DNA from 3 places in the Pseudotabrizicola sp. L79 genome. Region 3 is predicted to be linked to each of the others. Evidence: riboswitches for the same ligand, from Rfam matches in the RefSeq annotation. Region 3 holds a riboswitch; each other region holds the start of a gene.

Region 1 (7,598 bases), on a different contig from region 3:
AAAGGCCAGACAGGCAATGGTCACACCTTGGCCCCGCGGCCCGGAGGCAAGATCCAGCGCATCTTCGGCAGGCAACAGATGTGCCTTGGAAAACCACGGCACGACGCCAAAGCCGCGCCATCCAGTCCGGTCTTCGATCAGGCGATAACCGTCATCAAACAGACGCGGATCACCGCGGAACTTGTTGATCAGAAAGCCGGCAACCATGGCGGCATCCTCGTGGTCCAGAACCGCCTGTGTGCCGATGATCTGGGCAATAACGCCGCCTCGGTCAATGTCACCTGCTAGAACAACGGGCACATCAGCAGCACGGGCAAAGCCCATGTTGGCAATATCCCCGGCCCGCAAATTCACCTCTGCCGGGCTGCCGGCGCCTTCGACAATCACCAGATCATGTGCCGCGCGCAGTCTTTGAAAACTTTGCAGAACATAGACCATGAGTTTCGGTTTCAGCGCCGCATAGTCGCGCGCCCTTGCCGTGGTCAGGCGCTTGCCCTGCACAATCACCTGCGCGCCCACCTCACTCTCGGGCTTCAGCAAGACGGGGTTCATATCGGTCACGGGTTCAAGCCCACAGGCCAGGGCCTGCAAGGCCTGCGCCCGGCCAATCTCGCCGCCATCCACCGTGACAGCGGCGTTGTTCGACATGTTCTGCGGTTTGAAGGGCGCGACACTCAGGCCCCGCCGACGTGCTGCGCGGCACAATCCGGCCACCAGCATCGATTTACCCACATTCGACCCGCAACCTTGAATCATCAATGCAGTCATTGCGGGGCCTTTTCGGCGCCAACCGCCCATCGGTCCACAGAGAACCCGTCGGAATCTTGGCCGCAGATGTTCAACGCCATCAGAATTCAACCCCCGGTTGGCCCTTTATGCCAGACCGGAACGGGTGTTTGATCAGCGCCATCTCGGTCACCAGATCAGCGGCCTCGATCAGCGGTTCTTTCGCATTGCGCCCCGTCAGGCAAATATGGGTCAGCGGGGGTTTTTCATCGCGCAGAAAGGCAAGCACTTCGTCAAGATCAAGGTAGTCATATCGCAGGGCAATATTGATCTCGTCCAGCAACACGAACCGGATGGCCGGATCACGGATCAATTCCTTGGCTTTTTCCCAGCCGGCGCGGGCTGCGGCGATGTCACGCGCCTTATCCTGTGTTTCCCAGGTAAAGCCTTCGCCCATGGCATAGAACTGGCAAAGATCTGAGAAGTTGGCCTCGATCAGTCGGCGCTCGCCGGTATCCCAGGCGCCTTTGATGAACTGAACCACGGCACAGGGCATTTCATGGGCAATACAGCGCAGGATCATGCCAAACCCAGATGACGACTTGCCCTTACCAGCGCCGGTATGAACGATGATCAGCCCCTTTTCGCCGGCTTTGCCCGCCATGATCTTGTCACGGGCGGCCTTTTTCTTGGCCATCTTGTTGGCATGGCGCGCCAGATCCTCGGCGGTGGCATCGGGGGAAATGTCGTTTGCGTCGGTCATGGTGACGGTCCTTCTCCTTGACTCCCCCCACCCATGTGGCAAAGGAGGGAGAGATAGCGCTGGTGCCTGTCCTACGGCAGGCCAAAAGGGAATGCGACAGGTTTTACGACCCGCAAGGTCATGAAACCGAAGCGCAGCCGCCCCCGCGACCGTGACCGGAGAGGTTTGCCTGATGCCACTGGCCGCAAGGTTCGGGAAGGTGGGCAGACCGCAGGAACCAAAAGTTCCAAGATCCGCAAGCCGGGAGACCTGCCAGCGCTGCGACGAAAATGGGCGGACGGGGTGTTCCGCGACCTTCGGATAAGGGTGTGCCGCACCCCTGCCGACGGCCTCGTGCCCCCGATACCGCAAGCGGAGGGGCCTATGGGTGCTGTTCTACATGTCTGCATGACTTGCCGGGCTGGTCAGCCCGTACCAGAGGGCGAGATGTGCGCGGGCACGCGTCTGCATGCCGCCCTTGTGGCCCAGGGTGTGCCGGATGGCGTGACCCTTCGGCCGGTCGAATGTTTGTCGGCCTGTGACCATGGGTGTTCCGTGGCTTTGTCCAAATCTGGCGCGTGGTCCTATGTCTATGGCCGGATGACCGAAGCGGATGCCCCCGAAATTCTGCGCGGTGCCGCGCTTTACGCCGCCACAACCGATGGGGTGGTGCCTTGGCGCGACCGCCCCGTGATTTTCCGCAAGCAAAGCCTTGCCCGCATTCCAAGTCTGGAGCCTAATGATGTCTGATCTGACCAAGATCCCTGTTACCGTGATCACCGGCTTTTTGGGCTCGGGCAAGACCACGCTGATCCGCCATCTGATGCAAAACCCGCAGGGCAAGCGTCTGGCGGTTCTGGTCAATGAATTTGGCACCGTAGGGGTGGATGGTGACATCCTGAAATCCTGCGCTGATGAAAATTGCCCGGCAGAGAACATCGTCGAACTGGCCAATGGCTGCATCTGCTGCACCGTGGCCGATGATTTCATTCCGACGATCGAGGCCCTGATGGCCATGCCGGTGCGGCCCGATCACATCTTGATCGAAACCTCGGGCCTTGCCCTGCCCAAGCCGCTACTCAAGGCCTTTGACTGGCCCGCGATCCGGTCGCGGATCACGGTTGATGGTGTTGTGGCCCTTGCGGATGCCGAAGCCGTGGCCGCAGGTCGGTTTGCCCCCGATGTCGCGGCTGTTGATGCCCAGCGGGCAGCAGATGACAGCATCGACCATGAAACCCCGCTGTCCGAGGTGTTCGAGGATCAGATTTCGTGCGCCGATATCGTGCTGCTGTCAAAGGCCGATCTGGCGGGTGAGGCTGGCCTTGCCGCGGCCCGCGCGGTGATCGAGGCCGAGGCGCCCCGCCGCCTGCCCATTCTGCCGATGACCGACGGTGTGATTGATCCGCGAGTGATCCTTGGGCTGAATGCCGCTGCCGAAGATGATCTGGCCGCCCGGCCCAGCCACCACGATGGCCATGATGATCACGAGCATGATGATTTCGAATCCGTCGTGATCGACCTGCCGGAAGTGGCCGATATTGCCGATCTGGTGGCCCGGGTGCAGACCCTTGCACGGGATCAGAAAATCCTGCGCGTGAAAGGCTATGTTGCCGTTTCGGGCAAGCCGATGCGCCTGCTGTTGCAAGCCGTGGGCGAGCGTGTGCGGCATCAGTTTGACCGCTCCTGGGGGCAGACACCGCGTCAATCGCGCCTGGTGGTCATTGCCGAGCATGACGACATCGACGAAGCCGCAATCCGCGCCGTTCTGGGGGCCTGATCGCACGCCATGCACGTTGTCTTTCGCGAAAGCCATGGTCTGGACGAGGCGGAAACGCCCTTTGACCCGGGACAAGACCCGGCCGAACTGATCGTGCTTTCGTTTTCAGACAGCGATCTTGGCGCTTTTGCGGCGGGGTGGCACCGTGCCGGGGGTAAGCTGCCCTCGCTGCGGTTGCAGAATATCGTGGCACTCAAGCATCCGGTTTCCGTCGATACCTATGTCGAGCGCACCCTGTCACAGGCCAAGGCCATCCTGATCCGCCTGATTGGCGGCGAGGCTTATTGGGCCTATGGCATCGCCTCGATTCAAGATCTGGCGCGCAGGCAGGGTATTGCCTTGGCCGTGCTGCCAGCAGATGGGCGGCCCGATCCGGCGCTGGATGCGGCATCGACCTTGCCGGTATCCACGTTGCGTCGGCTGGCGCAATTGTGTGATGCAGGCGGGGCCGTTGCGGCGCAGGCCGCTTTGGCGCAGATGTCGCTGGCCGCGGGCCTTTATGCCGGGCCAGTGCCGGGTGACAAGCGTATGCCGGACATGGGCTTTTACGACCCGGATCGCGGCGTGATCGCCACCCCGCCCGAAGGCGATCTGGTGTTGGTCAGCTTTTACAGGTCGTATCTGACCGCGGCAGACACCGCCCCGGTCGATGCGCTGATCCATGCCTTGCGGGCCGAAGGCTTTGCCGCCTGTGGCGTCTTTGCCCCCTCTCTCAAGGCGCCGGGGTTGACGGCATGGTTGCAGCCATTGCTGGCCCAGATGCAGCCGGTGGCGATCGTGAATGCCACGGCCTTTTCGGCCAAGGCCGAGGATGGCTCGACCCCGTTTGATGGCCTTGATTGCCCTGTTTTTCAGGTGGCACTGTCCACGGCGCGGCGGCGTGATTGGGCGGTTTCAGACCGGGGTCTTTCACCTGCCGATCTGGCGATGCATGTCGTTTTGCCCGAAGTGGATGGCCGGCTGTTTGCCGGGTTGGTGTCGTTCAAATCGCCGGGCAAGCGCGACCCTGATCTGCAATTTTCGCGCTTTGCCCACCGGGCAGATGCGGGCCGCATCGCGGCGGCTGTGGCCAAGGTCAAGGCTTGGCATCGCCTTGCCGCTGCCCCCGTGGCGCAACGCAAACTGGCGGTGATCCTGTCCACCTATCCGGGCCGGGCGCATCAGATGGCCCATGCCGTGGGGATGGATGCACTGGCCTCGACCCAGGTGTTGTTGGCTGATCTGGCCAGCGAAGGTTACGGCACCACGGCGCCGGATGATCTGGCGCGTGCCTTGCAAAGCCACAGCTTTGACTGGCCCCTTTCCGAATATCTGACGGCTTTGCAAAGCTTGCCCGCAGCCCTGCGCGATGATCTGGCTGCCGCTTGGGGCCATCCGGCCGATGACCCGGCCTGCGATGGTCAGATCTTTCGTTTTGCTGCCCTGCGTCAGGGCCATGCCTTGATCGCCCTTCAGCCCGAGCGTGGCGAAGCGGTCAGCCGCGACGATGACTATCATGATCTTTCGCGCACCCCCCGGCACGGCTATGTGGCCTTTTATCTTTGGCTGCGCAGCCAGGGCTTGCATGCGCTGATTCATATGGGCGCGCATGGCACGCTGGAATGGCTGCCGGGCAAATCGGTGGCGCTGTCTGATGCCTGCTGGCCCGAGGCGCTGATCGGTGATCTGCCAGTCATATATCCGTTCATCGTGAATGATCCGGGCGAGGCGGCGCAGGCCAAAAGGCGCATTGGGGCGCTGACCCTGGGTCATCTGCCGCCACCCCTTGCGCAATCGGCCTTGCCCGAAGGTATGGCGCGGCTAGAGCGGTTGCTGGACGAATATTCCACGGCTGATGGGCTTGATCCGTCGCGCCGTGACCGACTGATGGCCGACATCCGTGCCGAGGCGCAGGCCTCGGGCGTTGAGGCCGATCTTGGCCTGCCAGCCGATGCCAGCATGGCCGAGGCGATCACCCGCGTTGATCGCTTTGTCTGCGACATCAAGGAAAGCCAGTATGGCGAAGGTCTGCATATTCTGGGCCGGGGTGCCTGTGGTGATGCTGAACGTGCCGGTGTGATGCGGGCGCTGTCGGGCAAGCGCGTGGCGGCGGGGCCTTCGGGTTCTCCGGCACGGGGGCGGTCTGATGTGTTGCCCACGGGCCGCAACCTGTTTGCCGTTGACCCGCGCGCGGTGCCGTCGCGGTCGGCCCACGCCCAAGGGGTAAAGCTGGCGGAAGAGCTGTTGCGGCGACATTTGCAGGATCACGGCGATTGGCCCAAGGGCTTGGTGATCGACCTTTGGGGCAGTGCCACGATGCGCACAGCGGGCGAAGAATTTTCCATGGCCTTGCATCTGGCCGGCCTTGCGCCTGTCTGGGATGCCGGATCGGGCCGGGTATCCGGGGTCGAGGTGGTGCCGCTGGCCTTGCTGGGGCGCCCGCGTATTGATGTTACCCTACGCGTTTCAGGCCTGTTTCGTGACGTTTTCCCCGGCTTGGCTGCCTTGTTTGAAACGGGCGCTGCCGCACTGGCCGCGCGCGAAGAATCTGCCGAAGACAACCCCTATGTTCTGCGGGCCGCGCGGGTGTTCGGGCCGCGTCCGGGCCAATATGGCCTTGGCATGGGTGTGGCGATGGATGAATTCACCGCCGAAGCCCGTGCCGCAGCCGGAGAGGCATGGCTGGCGGCCTCGGCTTGGGCGATCGGGGCAGATGGCGTGTCGCGCGATGATCGTGCTGGCATCGAGGCACGGGTGCTGGCGGCCGATGGCTTTGTGCATGCCCAGGATCTGCCGGAAAGCGATCTGCTGTTGGCCGCCGATTATGCCGCGCATGAGGCCGGTTTTGCCGCTGCCGTCGCGCGTCTTGGGGGCGATGCCCCGGCGCTGTATCACCTTGATGCCACACAGCCCGACCGCCCCCGCGCCCGCAGCCTGACCGAGGAAATCGCCCGTGTCGTGCGGGCCCGCGCGGCCAATCCGGCTTGGGCGGATGGCATGATGGCCCATGGTTTTCGTGGTGCTGCCGAGATTACAGCCACCTTGGACCACATGGCTGCCTTTGCCCATCTGGCGGCAGTGGTGCCCCCGCATCTGTTTGATCTGTATCATCAGGCCACTTTGGGCCGCGACGATGTTGTGGCCTTTATGGAACAGGAAAACCCCATGGCGCTGGCCGCCCTGCGTGATCTGTTTCAGCGCCTGCGCGATGCTGGCCTGTGGCTGACACTGCGCAATTCAATTGCCGCAGAACTGGAGGGCGCGCGATGAGCGGTGCCAGAGCCGAGTTCGTGGTTCAAGGCTGGTGCCCCGGTGCATTGCGGCCGATGATGTCAGGCGATGGGCTGGTGGTGCGGGTGCGCCCCAATGCCGGGCGGCTGACGGCGGCGCAGGCGATGGGCATTGCCCTGGCCGCGCGCCAGCATGGCAATGGGCTGATCGATCTGTCCGCCCGCGCCAATGTGCAACTGCGCGGGGTGACAGCGGCCAGCCACCCGGCCCTGCTTGATGACCTGCGCGCGCTGGGCCTGATTGATGCCGATATCCGGGCTGAGGCGCGGCGCAATCTGCTGGTCACACCTTTTGCCGATGCGGCAACGGATGATTTGGCCACCCGCTTGGGCGATGCCTTGGCCGATGCGCCAGAATTGCCGGGAAAATTCGGTTTTGCCGTTGATACCGGCCCCGCATCGGTTCTGGCTGCGGTTTCGGCCGATATCCGGCTGGAAGGGGATGGCAAGGGTGGGTTGATCCTGCGGTGTGATGGTTCAGCACATGGGGCACCTGTCGATTGGGCCACCGCCCCGCACCGGGCGGTTGCCTTGGCGCGTTGGTTTGTGGCGCAGGGTGGTGTGACAAATGGCCGTGGGCGCATGGCGGCCCTTTTGGCCCGTGGCGTGGTGCCGACCGGGCCCTTGCAGGGAACGGTTGCCCCTGCGTCTGCGGCCGCAATGCCGGGCCCCGGTCTGGTGGCGCAAGGGGCCTTGGTTGGTTTTGAATTCGGGCAGATGCAGGCTGAAACTCTGGCCCAGCTGGCCGCTTTGGGTGATCTGCGCGTGACACCGTGGCGCATGGTGCTGGTGGAAGGCGCCCGCGCGCTACCCAACCTGCCGGGGCTGATCTTGCGCGCCGATGATCCGTTGTTGCGGGTGCAGGCCTGCACGGGCGCGCCCGGATGTGTGCAGGCGCTGCGCCCTGTGCGCCCATTGGCCCGGCGGCTGGCCGCACAGGTGCCTGTGGGTCAGACGCTGCATGTTTCGGGCTGTGCCAAGGGCTGCGCGCATCCAGGCCCTGCGGCGCTGACGCTGATCGCCACAGATCGGGGATTTGATCTTGTCAAAGGGGGCTCTGCACAAGACACCCCCCATCTAACCG
Region 2 (7,598 bases), on a different contig from region 3:
TTCGCATCGGATGCGTTTCGGGCAGCCTTTCTGGCGCGTCTGGGCATTGCAGCCTCTGACTTGCGGCATGGGGTGGTGGTGGAAGAAACGCTTGAAGCCTTGGCCGACCATGTCGAGGCGCATCTGGATGTGCCCGGATTGCTGGCGCTGGCGCGCTAGCGGCTGTGCGAGTCGCGCGTGCCGGTGGCAAGGGGGCGGATGCCATAAAGCCCCGCTTCGCGCAAAAGCTGTGGGGCGCGGGCTGGGATGCCGCCAACCGGAAAGATCAGGGCCCGTGCCGCCCCGGAATGAGAGCTGGCCCAGCCCAAAGCACCGAGGTCACGCACCAGTTGCGGCATCGGATCATCGGCTGCACCCCGGCGCTTTTGGCAGCGGGTGGCACTTTCACTGGCAAGCGCGGCCGCCTCGGCCAGTTGGCGGGCACGGGGCCAGGCGATCAGAAGATCACTGATATCGTCATAGTCCTGATCCTGCGCCCGTGTTGGCTGTGCGGGGCCAAAAAAGCCGCCCAAAAGATGGGCGCGAAAAGGGGGCGGGGCAGATGCCAATAGCCTGCCCTGACGCGAGGCCCAGATGATCTGATCGGGCTTGTCAAACATCAACGGGTCGCTGGCGCCCTCGGCAGCGATCGTCGCGCGGGCAAGGGCAAGGGGCGGGCCCGCATAGCCTGCCAATCGTGCATGGGCGATCAGCGACGCGGTGGACATGCCTGTGCCCAGACCCGGCGCAAAGGGCAGGCGCGTTTCCGTGCGCCCCCGCATTGGCAGATGAAGACTGCGATGCAGGGCAACAAGACTGCGCGCAGGCAAAGCCCCGTGGCCCACAGCATGGCAGACCAGAGAGCCTGCGGGGCGATGGCGTGCCCTGACGCAAAGATCATCAGGCATCAGGGTAATCAGGGCAAGCGGCCCTGTGCCCCCCCAGCGGCCCTGCAACCATTCGCCAAAGTGACAAGCAACCGTCAGCGCGGCACCACGACGGAAATGCTGGGGTTCAGGCAGCACCTTGCCCCCAGCCGTCATGATAGATCAGGTCTTGCAGCGACAGACGTTCAGCCCAGCCTTTCGCCTGAAGTTCTGGGCTGGAATACAACTCATCAACATGGCCAAGGCAGAGATAAGCCACGGGCACGACATGATCGGGCAAATTCAAAATCTGGCACAGATCTTTTTGATGAAAGATGCTGACCCAGCCAACACCAATGCCTTCGGCACGGGCCGCGAGCCACAGATTTTGCACCGCACAGACTGTGGAATACAAATCCATCTCGGGGGCATGGGTGCGGCCCAAAACAACTGCACCGCCCCGCGTGCGATCACAGGTGATGCACAGATTGACCGGAGCTTGGGTAATCCCCTCCAGCTTTAGGCTGGAATACAACGGGCGGCGGTGTTCGGGAAACATGGTTTCAGCTTCGGCATTGGCGGCTGCAAACGCCTGCTGAACCCGTGCTTTAACGGCCAGATCACGGATCACCACAAAATTCCACGGCTGCATGAAGCCAACCGAAGGCGCGTGATGCGCCGCCGTCAGCAGGCGCATCAGGGTGCTGTCGTCCAGTGGCCGCTGCGTGAATTGGCTGCGCACGTCGCGGCGACTGAAGATGGCACGATAGACGGCGGCTTGTTCTTCTGGGCTGAACGGCCCGGCGGGTGCTGGCAGATCGGGTGGCATCACGACAAAATCCCCTGTCATCAGAAACAGACCACCCGTTGACCATCGGGCAGCCCGGTTTCGTCTGGCCGGTCTTCTGACTTGGCTTCGCCTGAGGCTGCGCCTTCCCAGCCTTGCGGCCAGTGGCATATGCAGCCGCATCCACCTTACAGCGTTGGGCACGTTGCGGATTTTCACCACATTCCCGATTATCCCATCACAGATATGACAGGCACCAGACACCGGCAATCTAGACAGCGGCTGGGCGCTTGGCAATTGGCCGATTACAGGACGGCACCGGGGCGCAACTCACCTGCCGGAATGGCAAAGGACAAGATGTTTTCGCGCGGGGGCAGGGGGCATACGGCAAATTCGGTAAAGGCACAGGGCGGGTTGAAGGCCCGGTTGAAATCAAGCACCACAGTATCACCCTGCACCTGACCAATCAGAAAGCGCGACGCGCCATAGGTTTGCCGGCCCGACGTGGCATCACGAAACACAAACATCGGGTTGCCGCCCTTCCAATGGGTGGGCAACAGGGTGACTGCAGAGCCTTGGTGGGAAAAGCTGGCCCTATGGCTGACAGCAACCGAAGTTGCGATGCCACCCACCAGATCAATGCCAAGTTGCTGCGGCGCTGCCAGCACGTCCCATCTGGCGGTGATGCACCAGGCCGGATCAACCGGAAAGCGGGAAATCTTGACCTTGCGGGGCAGGCGCAGATCGCGCACGCGCAGCGCATGCTGACCTTCGATGCGCATCATTTCCAGCAACAGATCCGCAACTTGCAGGCGCGGGGGTGCCTCGGGCGTGGGCGCAAAAGCCAGTGTCTGCCCATCAACCGTTAGCATCGCTTGGCCATCGGCACCAAGATGCAGATCGCCCAGATGATCGGGCCCGGATGAAATTTGCAGATCGTTTCCGGGGCCAGACCCAAGGGTGTATTGCCCCGGTTCAAGCTCGACCCGGTCAGTCAGATGCAACCATCCATCCTCGGCCATCAGATCGCTGAGACGCTGTTCGTGCCATAGATCGACTGCGCGGTAGTAATCAGAATCTGGATTGGTCATTCAGCCTGCCTTTGCACTGTGTTGGGGGTGCAGGTTAGGCCAGTTTTGCAAAAGGAAAAGCGCCAAACCAAAGGACCGCAAGCCAATGACCCGCAAAAAGGGTTATGCAGGCGCCTGAACAAGAAAACCCTGCCGGTTACAGCAGGGTTTTGTGTGCATATCTGCGGTGCAGCCTTAGCCGTAAACGGCTTCTTTGCCGAAATGCTTGACCAGCATGTAATAGACAACGGCGCGATATTTGTTGCGCTCTGACCGACCATAGGTGTCGATCACAGCATTGATCGCCTCCATCAGCGCCGGGCTGTCAGACAGGCCAAGCTTTTTGATGAGGAAGTTGTTCTTGACGGTCTCAAGTTCAGAAGCATCAGAACCAGCAACGGTAGAGCTGTCGGCGTTGTAGATTGCCGGGCCACACCCGATGGTCACCTTGGTCAGCAAGGCCATTTCTGGCGTCATCTTGCACTTGTTTGTCAGATCTTCCGCGTATTTGGCGATCAAGTCGTCGCGCTTGCTCATCTTATATCCCCGTCAGTTGTTTGTTGTGACAGCATCCCATCAGATGGGATCACGGCGGAAGTCTAGGCGCAAAGAGAATCGTTCACCAAGGGAAAAGTGACCTCTTTTTCCCAGTCAGGCACGGGCAAGGGTGATGGTGTATTGGTTGGCCATAAGCCGCAAGGACGCCATTTGGCCCAAGGTAGCCAGCATTGCCTCGACTGCACGCTTTACCGGGGCGGCCTGCGCGTCTGACATCCAATGAAAATCATCGCCAGCAATGATCCCGTTGGGTTTCACCTTTTGCAACGACAAAGCCAAGTCTTTGCTGATGACCGGTTCATTGTGGTTCCCATCGATATAGACCCAATCAAAAAAGCTATCGGGGAAGCCTGCCAAAGCAACATCCGATAGGGCACGGTGAATCTTTACACGCGGGTCGTTTGCAAAGCGGGCCACAACATTCTGATAGCGCCCTTCCATAAGGGTTTCGTTCTTTTTCTTGCCGAAACCGGTATTTGGGAACTCTGGCATATACAGCCAAGGGTCGATCAGATGCAGTTCTGTTGGGCTGCAAATGTCTAGAATTCGTTGCGAGAAGTCGCCCTCCCAAACCCCGATTTCCGCAACAACCCCGCCTTTTGGCAAGGATTCAAGCAAACGGCCGCGCACACGGTCGCGTTTGCCCAGTTCTTCGGTTGGCATGATTACCCCTTGGCCAGATTTTGCGGCACGATAGCAGAGGCAAAAAAACTTGCAACGACATGAAAAAACCCGCCGCATCGCAGCGGCGGGTTTTCAAATTCAGCCCAGCTTAGTAGCGGTAATGATCAGATTTGAACGGGCCTTCTGCTGCCACGCCAATATAATCGGCCTGATCCTTGCGAAGCTCGGTCAGTTTTACGCCGATCTTTTTCAGATGCAGGCGCGCAACCTTTTCGTCCAGCTTCTTGGGCAGGATATAGACGCCCGGCTTATACTCATCACCCTTGGTCCACAGTTCGATCTGCGCCAGCACCTGGTTGGTAAAGCTGGCCGACATCACAAAGGATGGGTGACCCGTGGCGTTGCCCAGGTTCAGCAAACGGCCCTCGGACAGCAGGATGATCCGGCTGCCTGACGGCATTTCGATCATATCCACCTGTTCCTTGATGTTGGTCCATTTGTGGTTCCGCAAGGAGGCAACCTGGATTTCATTGTCGAAATGGCCAATATTGCCGACGATCGCCATATCCTTCATCTCGCGCATATGCTCGATGCGAATAACGTCTTTGTTGCCAGTTGTGGTGATGAAGATGTCGGCGTCATGGACCACATCTTCAAGCAAAACCACTTCATACCCATCCATCGCGGCCTGCAAGGCGCAGATTGGGTCAACTTCGGTGACCTTGACGCGCGCACCCGCACCGCGAAGGCTGGCGGCAGAACCCTTGCCCACATCGCCATAGCCGCACACCACGGCCACCTTGCCGGCCATCATCGTATCAGTTGCACGACGAATGCCGTCAACCAGCGATTCCTTGCAGCCATACTTGTTGTCGAACTTCGACTTGGTGACGGAATCGTTCACGTTGATCGCAGGGAACGGAAGTTGCCCTTTCTTGTGCAGATCATACAGGCGGTGGACACCCGTGGTGGTTTCTTCGGAAACGCCCTTGATTGCGGCCTTGGTCTTGGTGAACCAGCCAGGGCTTTCTTTCATCCGTTTGTGGATCTGCCGCTTGATAACCTCTTCCTCTTCCGAGGCGGGAACCGGCAAGATCTCTTCGCCAGCTTCGGCGCGCGCGCCCAGCAAGACATACAGGGTGGCGTCGCCACCATCATCAAGGATCATGTTCGCGCCTTCGGGGAACATGAACGAGCGGTCAAGATAATCCCAGTGTTCGGTCAAGGTCTGACCCTTAACCGCGAAAACCGGCGTGCCGCCAGCGGCGATGGCAGCTGCGGCGTGGTCTTGGGTCGAAAAAATGTTGCACGATGCCCAGCGCACATCCGCGCCCAAGGCCGTCAGCGTTTCGATCAGCACAGCTGTCTGAATCGTCATGTGCAGCGATCCGACAATCCGCGCACCTTTCAGGGGCTGCGAGGCGCCAAACTCCTCTCGGCAGGCCATGAGGCCCGGCATTTCGGTTTCGGCAATGGTCAACTCCTTGCGGCCAAATTCCGCAAGCTTGATGTCTTTGACTATGTAATCGGCCATGCTGGCTGCGGCTCCACTAATTTCGATTTGCTGCCATGTAGCATTGTAGAGCCGCTTCGGCAACGCGCCCTAGACGCCGGGCGCAATCGTGTTGAAAACCTCATCCGCCTGCCAGTCTGATCGCCAGCCCGTTCCCGAGCTGACGATGCAAGACACGCCATCAGCGCCACGGTGCACCATCGTCCATGTGCCCATCACCTCAGACGCCCAAAGTTCCATCACCAGATCATCGGCAGCCACCCGTTCTTCAATCGGCACCTCGGCGAAGTCCTGTTCCAACGTTTCGGTCAAATCGGCATGCAGGTCGCAATGCGGCTGATCCATTGGCTGTGCACCATGGCCCAGCACATCGTAAACGGCCAGATCATCCGACGCGGGATAGGCCGTCACTGTCGGGCTAACAATCGTGTCGAAACGACGGTCAAGCTGTTCGGTCGCGACAGCATATCCCGAAGCAAGAATGCCAAGAGCGAGAATGGGAAGGGTATTCATAGGGTGCCCCCTTTCGTCATCTGATTTGGCGATGCCACGGTTCTCTTGCGTTGATGATGTGGCCCGCAATTGTGAACGAAACGTTTTTGAAACCTGAAAAGTTCCATCGCTGTGCTTTACACGGGGGCCAACCCCGCGATATTCGGCAGGGGTAAGAGTAAAAAGGGGCCATGATGGCAAGGCAGACGCGGGCCTGGCAAAGGATGCTGTCCGGGCGGCGGCTGGATCTGCTGGACCCTACGCCCGTTGACATAGAAATTGAGGATATTGCCCACGGGTTGTCATTTGTCGCCCGCTGGAACGGGCAAACCCGCGGCGATTGGCCCTATTCTGTGTCCGAGCATTCGCTTTTGGTTGAACAGCTGTTTTCTCGGCAAAATCCGGCGATTGCGGCGAAATGGAAACTGGCGGCACTTTTGCATGATGCGCCTGAATATGTGATCGGAGATATGATTTCACCGGTTAAAGCGGCAGTCGGGCCGGATTATGCGGCCCTGGATGAACGCTTGACGGCGGCCATTCACCTGCGCTTTGGCCTGCCTGCCATTCTGCCCGCCCCGATCAAGAAAGCCATCAAGGCGGCTGACCGCATTTCCGCCTGGATGGAGGCCGTGCATATTGCGGGTTTCGGCACGCCCGAGGCTGACAAACTGTTTGGCCCACCGCCAAGCGCGATCATAGCTGGCTTGGCAATAGAACTGCGCCCACCCGCCCTGGTGCGGGCCGATTTTCTGCACAGGCACAAGCAGTTGATGCACGATATCGGCTGAATTGAAAAACCCGCCAAGACTGGCGGGTTTTTCAAAACAAAATTACAAAGCCATATCTTCCGGCTTTTTGCCCGCTTGCAATGCCGCCTCAAACCAGCGCGGTTTGCGACCACGGCCCGACCAAGTATCAGCGGGATCTTGCGGATTTGCATATTTGGGCGCAGCTGGCGCCCTTTTGCGCGCAGCCGACACACCCGTCAATTCAGCCAGAGAAAAGCCCATTTCGCGTGCTTTGTCTTCCAACTCTGCCAAGGCTTCTTTCTTGCGACGGTCTTCGTAACCGGCAATCGCTTTGGCAACCTGTGCCTGAAGGTCTTTAAGTTCCTTCAGCGAAAGTGCGTTCAAGTCAAACATTTCGGCAATTCCCCATTATGGCCCTGTGCTTATATTAATCACAGAAGCACTGAATGACAATTGCCCCATTATTCAGCTATTTCGGGCTTCGCTTTGCCAGAATACGCTGCAAGGTGCGCCGATGCATCGACAGGCGGCGCGCCGTTTCCGATACGTTGCGGTCACACATTTCATAAACGCGCTGAATATGTTCCCAACGCACCCGGTCTGCCGACATCGGGTTTTCGGGCGGGGCGGGCATTGCCTCGCCCTTGGCCAGCAAGGCGTTGGTCACATCATTGGCATCAGCGGGTTTTGACAGATAGTCCGTTGCGCCGATCTTGACGGCTGCCACCGCCGTGGCAATCGCGCCATATCCCGTCAGAACCACAATCCGGCAATCGGGCCGGCGTTCGCGCAAGGCCTCTACCACGTCAAGCCCGTTGCCATCCTCCAGACGCAGATCGACCACGGCATAGGCAGGCGGGCGGGCATGGGCAATCGCCTTTCCGGCCGCCACACTTTCGGCGGTTTCCGGCAGGAACCCGCGGCGTTCCATGGCGCGGGCAAGCCGCTTGACGAATG
Region 3 (7,598 bases):
AGACGTGCCAGACGATCCGCCGCCAGGCCCCAGGGCCGAACACCGCGAGACAGCGATCGTTTATGACTGGCGCAAAGCCGAGGCGGACAATGCCGCGGGGCTCGCCCGTGTCGCAGGTCGGCTCGGTGGGCTGGACGAGCGATTGCGGAGGGGGCCGGAGGGCTGGCGCCACAGGCTCGCCCTGATCGAAGCGGCCGACCTAAGCTGGTTCGCAGGCGACCGCATCGGGCCGGATCGACTGGCGCTCTGGATCGCCCTGCGCCTGTCTGGAGTTCAAGACGACACGGCCGCATTGGCACGCGTCGGATGGGCGGTGCGACGCCTGACGGGAGGGCCAAGGCCGGAGGTGGACCTGGCCGCTTTTGTGGATCGCCGTGACCCTGAAAACTTGGCGAATGAGGCGGAGTCCTTCGCGGATCGTGCGGGGGGTTGGCTGGACGTGATGGCGCAAGCTGCTGATCTCCACCCGATCAGCCGCGCCTGCATGGGGTTCCACCTTTGGAGTTTGGCGGGTCTCGGGCAGCACGGAGACCGTGTGGAAGCGGCTGTAACGGCCGCGCGGATTGCGACCAGCGAGGGCAGGGGAGCGATATTTGTCCCTCTCGCCATGGGCGGGGCAGGGGGGCTGCGCGCCGGTGGTACAGCCGCTGACCGACTGGTGCGATGGCTCGACGGGATGGAGTCGGCAAGCCGGACCGCGATGCGGCACCTCGACGACATCGAGGCTTGGTCAGCGCGGTCCGAAACCGAGATGGCCACGCTGTCGGGCAGAACACCCCCAGCCTTGCGCGCCGTGCTGACCGAATGGCCTCTTGTATCCGCCCCAATGGCTGAGGTGCTGACCGGCGCCAGCCGCGCCGCCGTCCAGCGCAACCTCGCCTGGATGGAGAAGCGGGGTCTAATCCGCGAGGTGACGGGGCAGGGGCGGTATCGGATGTGGCGCGCTGCGAATTGACAGCCCTTCACAGGCGTGGGGTGTCAGCCGTCCGGAAAAAAGTTCTCCTCGACATGCATCGTGCGGTTCAGGATGTGAAGGACGATGATCGGATCACCGCAAGAATGGAGCGCATGCGTCGTTCCGACTGCTCTGTCAACGGGTATCAACAGCTTCTGCGACAGCAGTAGGTTGCTCCCGCCCGTCTTCCGGCATCAATCTGAAGAGAAGGGATGCGAGAGCAAGCCAACCGATCAGGCTCAGGCCGAGTACCCGGGCACTGTAGAGCGCGGCCAAATCCGGAGGAATGACCGGGACGGAAGCAGGTGGCTGCGGTGCCCCGAGAAGGTGGGGGGCCACCATCAAGGCAAGCCCTGCGAGACGCCCAGGCCAGGACTTGACCCCACTGGCGAGGAAAAGCCCCGCCACCGTCGCCGCCGCCGACATGACCCACCACATTTGCCTGTCCGACAGATCAGCGGCCAGCATGCCTGGCAACTCCGGTGGCAGTCCCAAGCTGGGTGACAGGGCGAAAGCAGCGAAGCCGGAAAGGGCGAGCGCGGGTGCAGAAATGCTGTGTGGACCCCACAGGGCACGGTGTGTCGCAAGAGCAGCTGCCGCAACAAGGCCAAAGCCTGACCAGGTCAAGACCAAAGTCAGAACCGTCAAGCCGCTTCGCACGACAACAGCAAACTCGTCATTGGCGTCGTGGGCATCGTGCGCAGGCAGGACCTTATCGCCACTCGATCCCGAGGGGTCATCTTGCGCCACCCCCATCAGGACAAGTTCGCCGGTCTCGTATCGCTCGGCTTCGATGATGAGTGGCTGGATCAGAAAAAACTGCAGAAAGGCAACCGCGAGACCTGTAATAGCACCCGCAATCACCCCGCCGGACAGCAGGGACCTCGTCATGTCAGCGAACTCGATCTGTCAGTGGCAGGGAAAGCCAGTGGCGTGGCGGGTATCATGTGTTGCGGCATGCAGCGCATCTGAAGAGGCAAAACCTGCCGCAAAGATGAGAAACGTACCAAGGACAGCACTGGTCAGGATGGGCCGAACCAGTCCTGCGTGCTGTACGGACGCGGTGGAAAGAGTGGTGGCAGACATGATGTTTCTCCGCCCGTCACACCCGACGGGATTGGGGTTAAGCCTCCTGTCTGGCCGGTCTCCTGGCTCACGGTCACTGCAACCCTTCGCCTTCCCGGGCAGTTGCCCAGTGGCGTGTCGAAGGGCCACTACCGCATACAGTCGCGGGGGCGGCTGAGGCGTCGGGTGCCGCTATTGGGTCCACCCTTCCTCATTCCCGATTGAGTTCGGGGACTCTGCATCCCATGAACACCAAACAAGATCACGATCATGCGCAGGCCGTAGAAAGTCAATGCGCTTGAAGCCCGGCAGCCTTTTCGGAGCGGGACGCGGGAGTTCGTTCATCCTGGCCCCCATTACTGCCTTGATCGGGGCCATTCACGAGGTCTGCTAGGATCGGACAGTCCGGGCGGTGATCGCCGCAGCACGCATCCGCCAGATGGCGAAGCGTGTCCATCATTGCCTGCATTTCACGAATTCGAACTTCAAGACCGGCGATCTGCTCAAGCGCAATCTGTTTCACATCAGCGCTTTGCCGTGCACGATCCTGCCAGAGCGCCAGCAACTCCTCGATCTTCTCGACGGAGAAGCCCAGATCCCGCGCCCTTCGGATGAAGCGCAGAAGCTGAACATCGGTCATCGTATAGACGCGATATCCTGCAACCGTCCTTCCTGCTGCCGGAATGAGTCCGATTGACTCATAGTAGCGGATCATTTTGGCAGAAACGCCCGAAGATTTTGAAGCTTCACCGATGTTCATCTCAGGGCCTCCTTACACGGCGCTTGAAGGTGCAAAGCGCCGCAGCCGTAGCGCATTGCCAAGAACGAAGACTGACGACAGCGCCATCGCAGCGGCGGCGAAGATCGGCGACAGCAGAAGACCGAAGGCGGGCCACAGCGCGCCTGCCGCAACCGGGATCAGCAGGGCATTGTAGATGAAGGCCCAGAACAGGTTCTGGCGAATGTTTCGCATCGTGGCCTTGGACAGCGCGATGGCATCCGAGACCGCAGTCAGCCTGCCCGACATCAGTACGACGTCCGCCGCCTCGATGGCGATGTCGGTGCCGGTGCCGACGGCAAGGCCCACATCCGCTTCAGCCAGGGCGGGCGCATCGTTGATCCCGTCGCCAACATAGGCAAGCAGGCCTTGCGCCTTCAGACGTTTCACAGCAGCGACCTTGCCGTCGGGCAGCACCTCGGCCACAACTTCGTCGATGCCAAGCTGGCGGGCGATGGCGTTCGCCGTGCGGCTATTGTCGCCGGTGATCATGGCAACCTTCAGCCCCAGCAGGTGCAATGCCTGGATCGCCTGCGGCGTGGTTTCCTTGATCGGATCCGCAACGGCGATGATTGCAGCAAGCTTGCCGTCGATGGCGGCATAGAGCGGTGACTTGCCCTCGTCGCCGAGCCGGGTCGCGGTATCGCCGAAGCCCGAGACATCGAGGCCGAGCTTGACCATGTAGCGGTCGGCGCCGACGTCGACTCGTTGTCCGCCCGCCGCCGCCGTCACACCGAAACCGGTGACGGAATCGAAGGCAGTGACCTCGGGAAGGATCAGGCCCTCGGCTTCGGCCGCGGCGACGATGGCGCGGGCGATCGGATGCTCGGACTTCGCTTCGACAGCCGCCACCACTGCCAGCACTGCGGCCCGGTCGAAGCCCGGCGCCAGCGCCATGTCGGTCAGGCGCGGCTTGCCCTCGGTCAGGGTACCGGTCTTGTCGAACGCGACCACCTTGACGCTCTGCAAGGCTTGGAGGGCCTCGCCCTTGCGGAAGAGCACGCCCATTTCGGCACCACGCCCGGTGCCGACCATGATCGACGTTGGTGTGGCCAAACCCATGGCGCAGGGGCAGGCAATAATGAGGACGGCGACGGCGTTGACCAGGCCAAAGGTCAGGGCCGGATCAGGCCCGAAGATCAGCCAGACGGCGAAAGTCAGGACGGCAAGCGCCATGACGACGGGAACGAACCACATCGTCACGCGGTCGACCAACGCCTGGATCGGCAGCTTGCCGCCTTGCGCGGCTTCGACCATGCGGATGATCTGAGCCAACATCGTAGCCTCGCCCACCGCCGTCGCCCGGAAACTGAAGGCGCCGGTCTGGTTTACTGTGCCGCCGGTCACGGTGCTGCCCGGTGCCTTCTCGACCGGCACGGGCTCGCCAGAGATCATGCTTTCGTCGATCCAGCTTGCGCCCGTCGTGACCTCTCCGTCGACCAGCACCCGCTCGCCGGGGCGGACCTCGACGACATCGCCCGGGCGGACTTCGGCGACCGGCACTTCGACCAAGCCGCCATTGCGAAGGACACGCGCAGTCTTGGCCTGAAGTCCGACCAGCCGCTTGATCGCCTCTGAGGTCCGGCCTTTTGCGCGAGCTTCAAGCAGACGACCAAGGAGGATCAATGTGACGATGACTGCCGCCGCCTCGAAATAGACATTCTGGGTGCCTGGGGGAAGGATTCCGGGGGCAAAGGTTGCCACCAGGGAATAGCCGAAGGCAGCCAACGTTCCGACCGCGACTAGGCTGTTCATATCAGGCGCCAGACGCGCCAAGGCCGGAAACCCCTTGCGGTAAAACCTGAGGCCAGGGCCAAGGAGGACCACGGTCGTCAAGGCGAACTGAATGTACCAGCTGTTCTGCATGCCAATGCTGTTCATCACCGCCATGTGGACCCACATGAACAGATGCGATCCCATCTCGAGGACAAAAACCGGCAGAGTCAGAGCCGCAGCAAAAAGCACATCGCGCCTCAATGCGGCTTCCTCGGCCGTTTTCTTCGCGGCGGACTCTTCTGACATGATGGCGGTTTCGGCTGCTGCCCGTGCCTCGTAACCCGCATCCGCGATTGCGCCGATGAGGGAGGCAAGGTCCGCCGTTCCGGTGACCGTTGCGCGTTCCGTGGCCAGATTGACATTGGCTGCGGTCACACCGGGTACCGTTTTCAAGGCCCGCTCTACCCGCGCGACGCAGGAGGCGCAGGTCATACCCTCAATGACGATATCAATCGGACGCGTTGGAACATCATATCCCGCGTCCTCGATTGCCTTGACAAGCGCCGACCGGTCGAGGTCTGGCCCGATGATTTCTGCCCGTTCCGTCGCGAGGTTGACGGCTGCGGTTTTTACCCCGGAGACCGCCTGCAGTGCGCGCTCAACGCGCCCGACACATGATGCGCAGGTCATGCCCTCGACGTCGATCACGATCCGGCCGAGGTCTGCCGTGGCGTTCTGAGGGACTTGTATGTTCATCGCGGCACTCCAGTGGCGAGTTACTCCGCTGACTGAGATAAGGCTTCCCATGATGGTAAGGTCAAGCCCTGATTTCAATTTGTCTGTTCACGGATTTGTTCCCTTGACCTTACAACGGTGGGAAGGCCCATATCGAGTTGCATGAGGCGATTGTCCAAAAGGAGACACTCATGCAGTTCCATATCGAGAACATGACCTGCGGCGGCTGCGCACGCAGTGTGACCAAGGCGATCCAGGCGGTGGACCCCACCGCTGAGGTGAGCGCAGATCCGGCCTCGCACAAGGTCGAAGTGAAATCAGCGGCTTCTCGCGACCGATTGGTCGCTGCGCTGACTGAGGTCGGCTACGCGCCTGCCTGACAAAACATAACCATCGAAGGAAAATCTGAATGAACAAACGTACTCTAGCGCTGTCTATTGCGGCTGTTGCTGTTGTCGGCGGGATCGCATTTGCCCAGCAAACCATGGAGGGCATGGACCACTCCAACATGGGCGGCATGGGCATGGGGGATATGGGCATGATGAGCCATGCGACCCTGATACCCCCGGAACTCGCCAATGACCCGGCTACCGTCGCCAGCGCTGCCGCGATGGACAAGATGATGGCCGACATGATGGTCCCCTATACCGGCGACCCGGATATCGATTTCGCCCGGGGCATGATCCCGCACCACCAGGCCGCCATCGACATGGCGAAGATTCAGCTTGAATTCGGCAAGGACCCCGAAATGCGCAAGCTGGCCGAAGCGATCATTGCGGCGCAAGAATCCGAGATCGCCACGCTCAAGGCCTTTCTCGCCACCAAGGGCATGTAAGCCCGGGATGACCTTGGGCGGCGCGGTCGGGATCGGCCGCGCCGCGTGCAATCCGGGACGCAAAGGAGTTCGGTTTGATGGCCAGCAACGCGCAGAAACCGGACACCCACCCGCCGGTGGCCGGAATGGACCATTCCGGGATGGGCCATGGTGCTAGGCCCGCCGTTGATCACACCGCGATGGGGCATGCGCCACAGGGGGGTAGTGACCACGCAGGACACGGCGACATGGTGGCCGATTTCCGCCGCCGGTTCTGGGTATGCCTCATCTTGACCGTCCCAGTCTTGGTGCTGTCGCCGATGGTGCGGGACTTTACGGGGCAAGGGATGGCACCCCTGTTTGCTGGCGAAGAGTGGGTCGCGCTGGCCCTGTCTTCGATCATCTATTTCTGGGGCGGCTGGCCCTTCCTGAAAGGGGCACTTCCGGAAATTCGCAGTGGTCGTCCGGGCATGATGACGCTGGTCGCGCTTGCCATTTCTACAGCCTATTTCTACTCGGCTGCCGTCACGCTGGGACTGCCCGGCGGAGAGCCGTTCTATTGGGAACTGGCCACGCTCGTCACGATCATGCTTTTGGGCCATTGGCTTGAAATGCGGTCCGTCCTCGGCGCTTCTCGCGCTTTGGAGGAACTGGTCCGCCTGCTGCCCGATACCGCACTGCGCGTTACTGCGGACGGTGGAACGGAGGACGTGCCCGTCGCGGCCTTGATTGCCGGCGACCGGGTCGTGATCCGCCCCGGCGCCAAAGTGCCGGTCGATGGAACGATCATCGAAGGCACATCATCCTTCAACGAGGCCATGCTGACCGGGGAATCGAAACCTGTCACGCGGTCTGCGGGCGAGGTTGTCATCGGCGGTGCGGTAAATGGCGAAGGTGCTGTTACCATCGAGGTGAAGGCGACGGGCGAGGCGACCTACCTGTCACAGGTCATCGCCATGGTGAAAGTGGCGCAGGACAGCCGCTCGCGCACACAGGATCTGGCTTCGCGCGCAGCGACTGTCCTGACTTGGATTGCCATCACCGTCGGCCTCGGATCGTTCGGCTACTGGTATGCGGTCGGGGCGGGGGCCACTTTTGCGCTTGAGCGGATGGTGACGGTCATGGTCATCGCCTGCCCGCATGCGCTTGGCCTTGCCGTGCCGCTCGTCGTGGCCGTCTCGACATCGCTGGCAGCGCGCAACGGACTGCTGATTCGCGACCGTGCGGCCTTCGAGCGTGCGCGGGATCTGAATGCCGTGGTCTTTGACAAGACAGGCACACTGACCGAGGGCAGGTTCGGCGTCAGCGATCTGGTTTTGCTGCAAGATGGCGACGAGACAACCGCCTTGCGCCTTGCGGCATCGGTTGAAAGCCAGTCGCAGCATCCGATCGCCATGGGAGTCGTCGCCGCCGCGAAAACCCGTGGCATCGGATTTCCGGCCCCGGAAGGATTGCAGAGCATCACTGGTGCTGGCGTAACGGCGCGCGTTGAAGGGCAGGAAATCGCGATTGTCAGCCCCAGTCATCTCCTGCGG

What was found. Region 3 has a riboswitch for cobalamin ahead of V3C85_RS00480 (CbtB domain-containing protein). Riboswitches for the same ligand answer to the same signal wherever they lie in the genome.
Region 1: linked by a shared signal. The riboswitch ahead of V3C85_RS01805 (DUF1636 domain-containing protein) and the one ahead of V3C85_RS00480 (CbtB domain-containing protein) in region 3 are both predicted to bind cobalamin.
Region 2: linked by a shared signal. The riboswitch ahead of bluB (5,6-dimethylbenzimidazole synthase) and the one ahead of V3C85_RS00480 (CbtB domain-containing protein) in region 3 are both predicted to bind cobalamin.

The regions. Positions count from the first base shown of each region.
Region 1 is NZ_JAZHDA010000040.1:98,389-105,986, reverse strand. It holds gene V3C85_RS01815 (cobyric acid synthase) at 1-768, opposite strand, end outside; gene cobO (cob(I)yrinic acid a,c-diamide adenosyltransferase) at 848-1,489, opposite strand; cobalamin riboswitch at 1,533-1,760, shown strand; gene V3C85_RS01805 (DUF1636 domain-containing protein) at 1,853-2,218, shown strand; gene cobW (cobalamin biosynthesis protein CobW) at 2,211-3,245, shown strand; gene cobN (cobaltochelatase subunit CobN) at 3,255-6,494, shown strand; gene cobG (precorrin-3B synthase) at 6,491-7,598, shown strand, end outside.
Region 2 is NZ_JAZHDA010000040.1:106,506-114,103, forward strand. It holds gene V3C85_RS01815 (cobyric acid synthase) at 1-159, shown strand, start outside; gene V3C85_RS01820 (propanediol utilization protein) at 156-1,022, opposite strand; gene bluB (5,6-dimethylbenzimidazole synthase) at 994-1,695, opposite strand; cobalamin riboswitch at 1,724-1,908, opposite strand; gene V3C85_RS01830 (DUF1684 domain-containing protein) at 1,938-2,723, opposite strand; gene V3C85_RS01835 (DUF2853 family protein) at 2,898-3,239, opposite strand; gene V3C85_RS01840 (class I SAM-dependent methyltransferase) at 3,354-4,001, opposite strand; gene ahcY (adenosylhomocysteinase) at 4,033-5,418, opposite strand; gene V3C85_RS01850 (hypothetical protein) at 5,488-5,910, opposite strand; gene V3C85_RS01855 (HD family hydrolase) at 6,084-6,680, shown strand; gene V3C85_RS01860 (H-NS histone family protein) at 6,723-7,034, opposite strand; gene V3C85_RS01865 (ActR/PrrA/RegA family redox response regulator transcription factor) at 7,111-7,598, opposite strand, start outside.
Region 3 is NZ_JAZHDA010000036.1:166-7,763, forward strand. It holds gene V3C85_RS00470 (hypothetical protein) at 1-955, shown strand, start outside; gene V3C85_RS00475 (CbtA family protein) at 1,091-1,846, opposite strand; gene V3C85_RS00480 (CbtB domain-containing protein) at 1,865-2,041, opposite strand; cobalamin riboswitch at 2,077-2,292, opposite strand; gene cueR (Cu(I)-responsive transcriptional regulator) at 2,310-2,780, opposite strand; gene V3C85_RS00490 (heavy metal translocating P-type ATPase) at 2,793-5,270, opposite strand; gene V3C85_RS00495 (heavy-metal-associated domain-containing protein) at 5,441-5,629, shown strand; gene copM (CopM family metallochaperone) at 5,659-6,084, shown strand; gene V3C85_RS00505 (copper-translocating P-type ATPase) at 6,162-7,598, shown strand, end outside.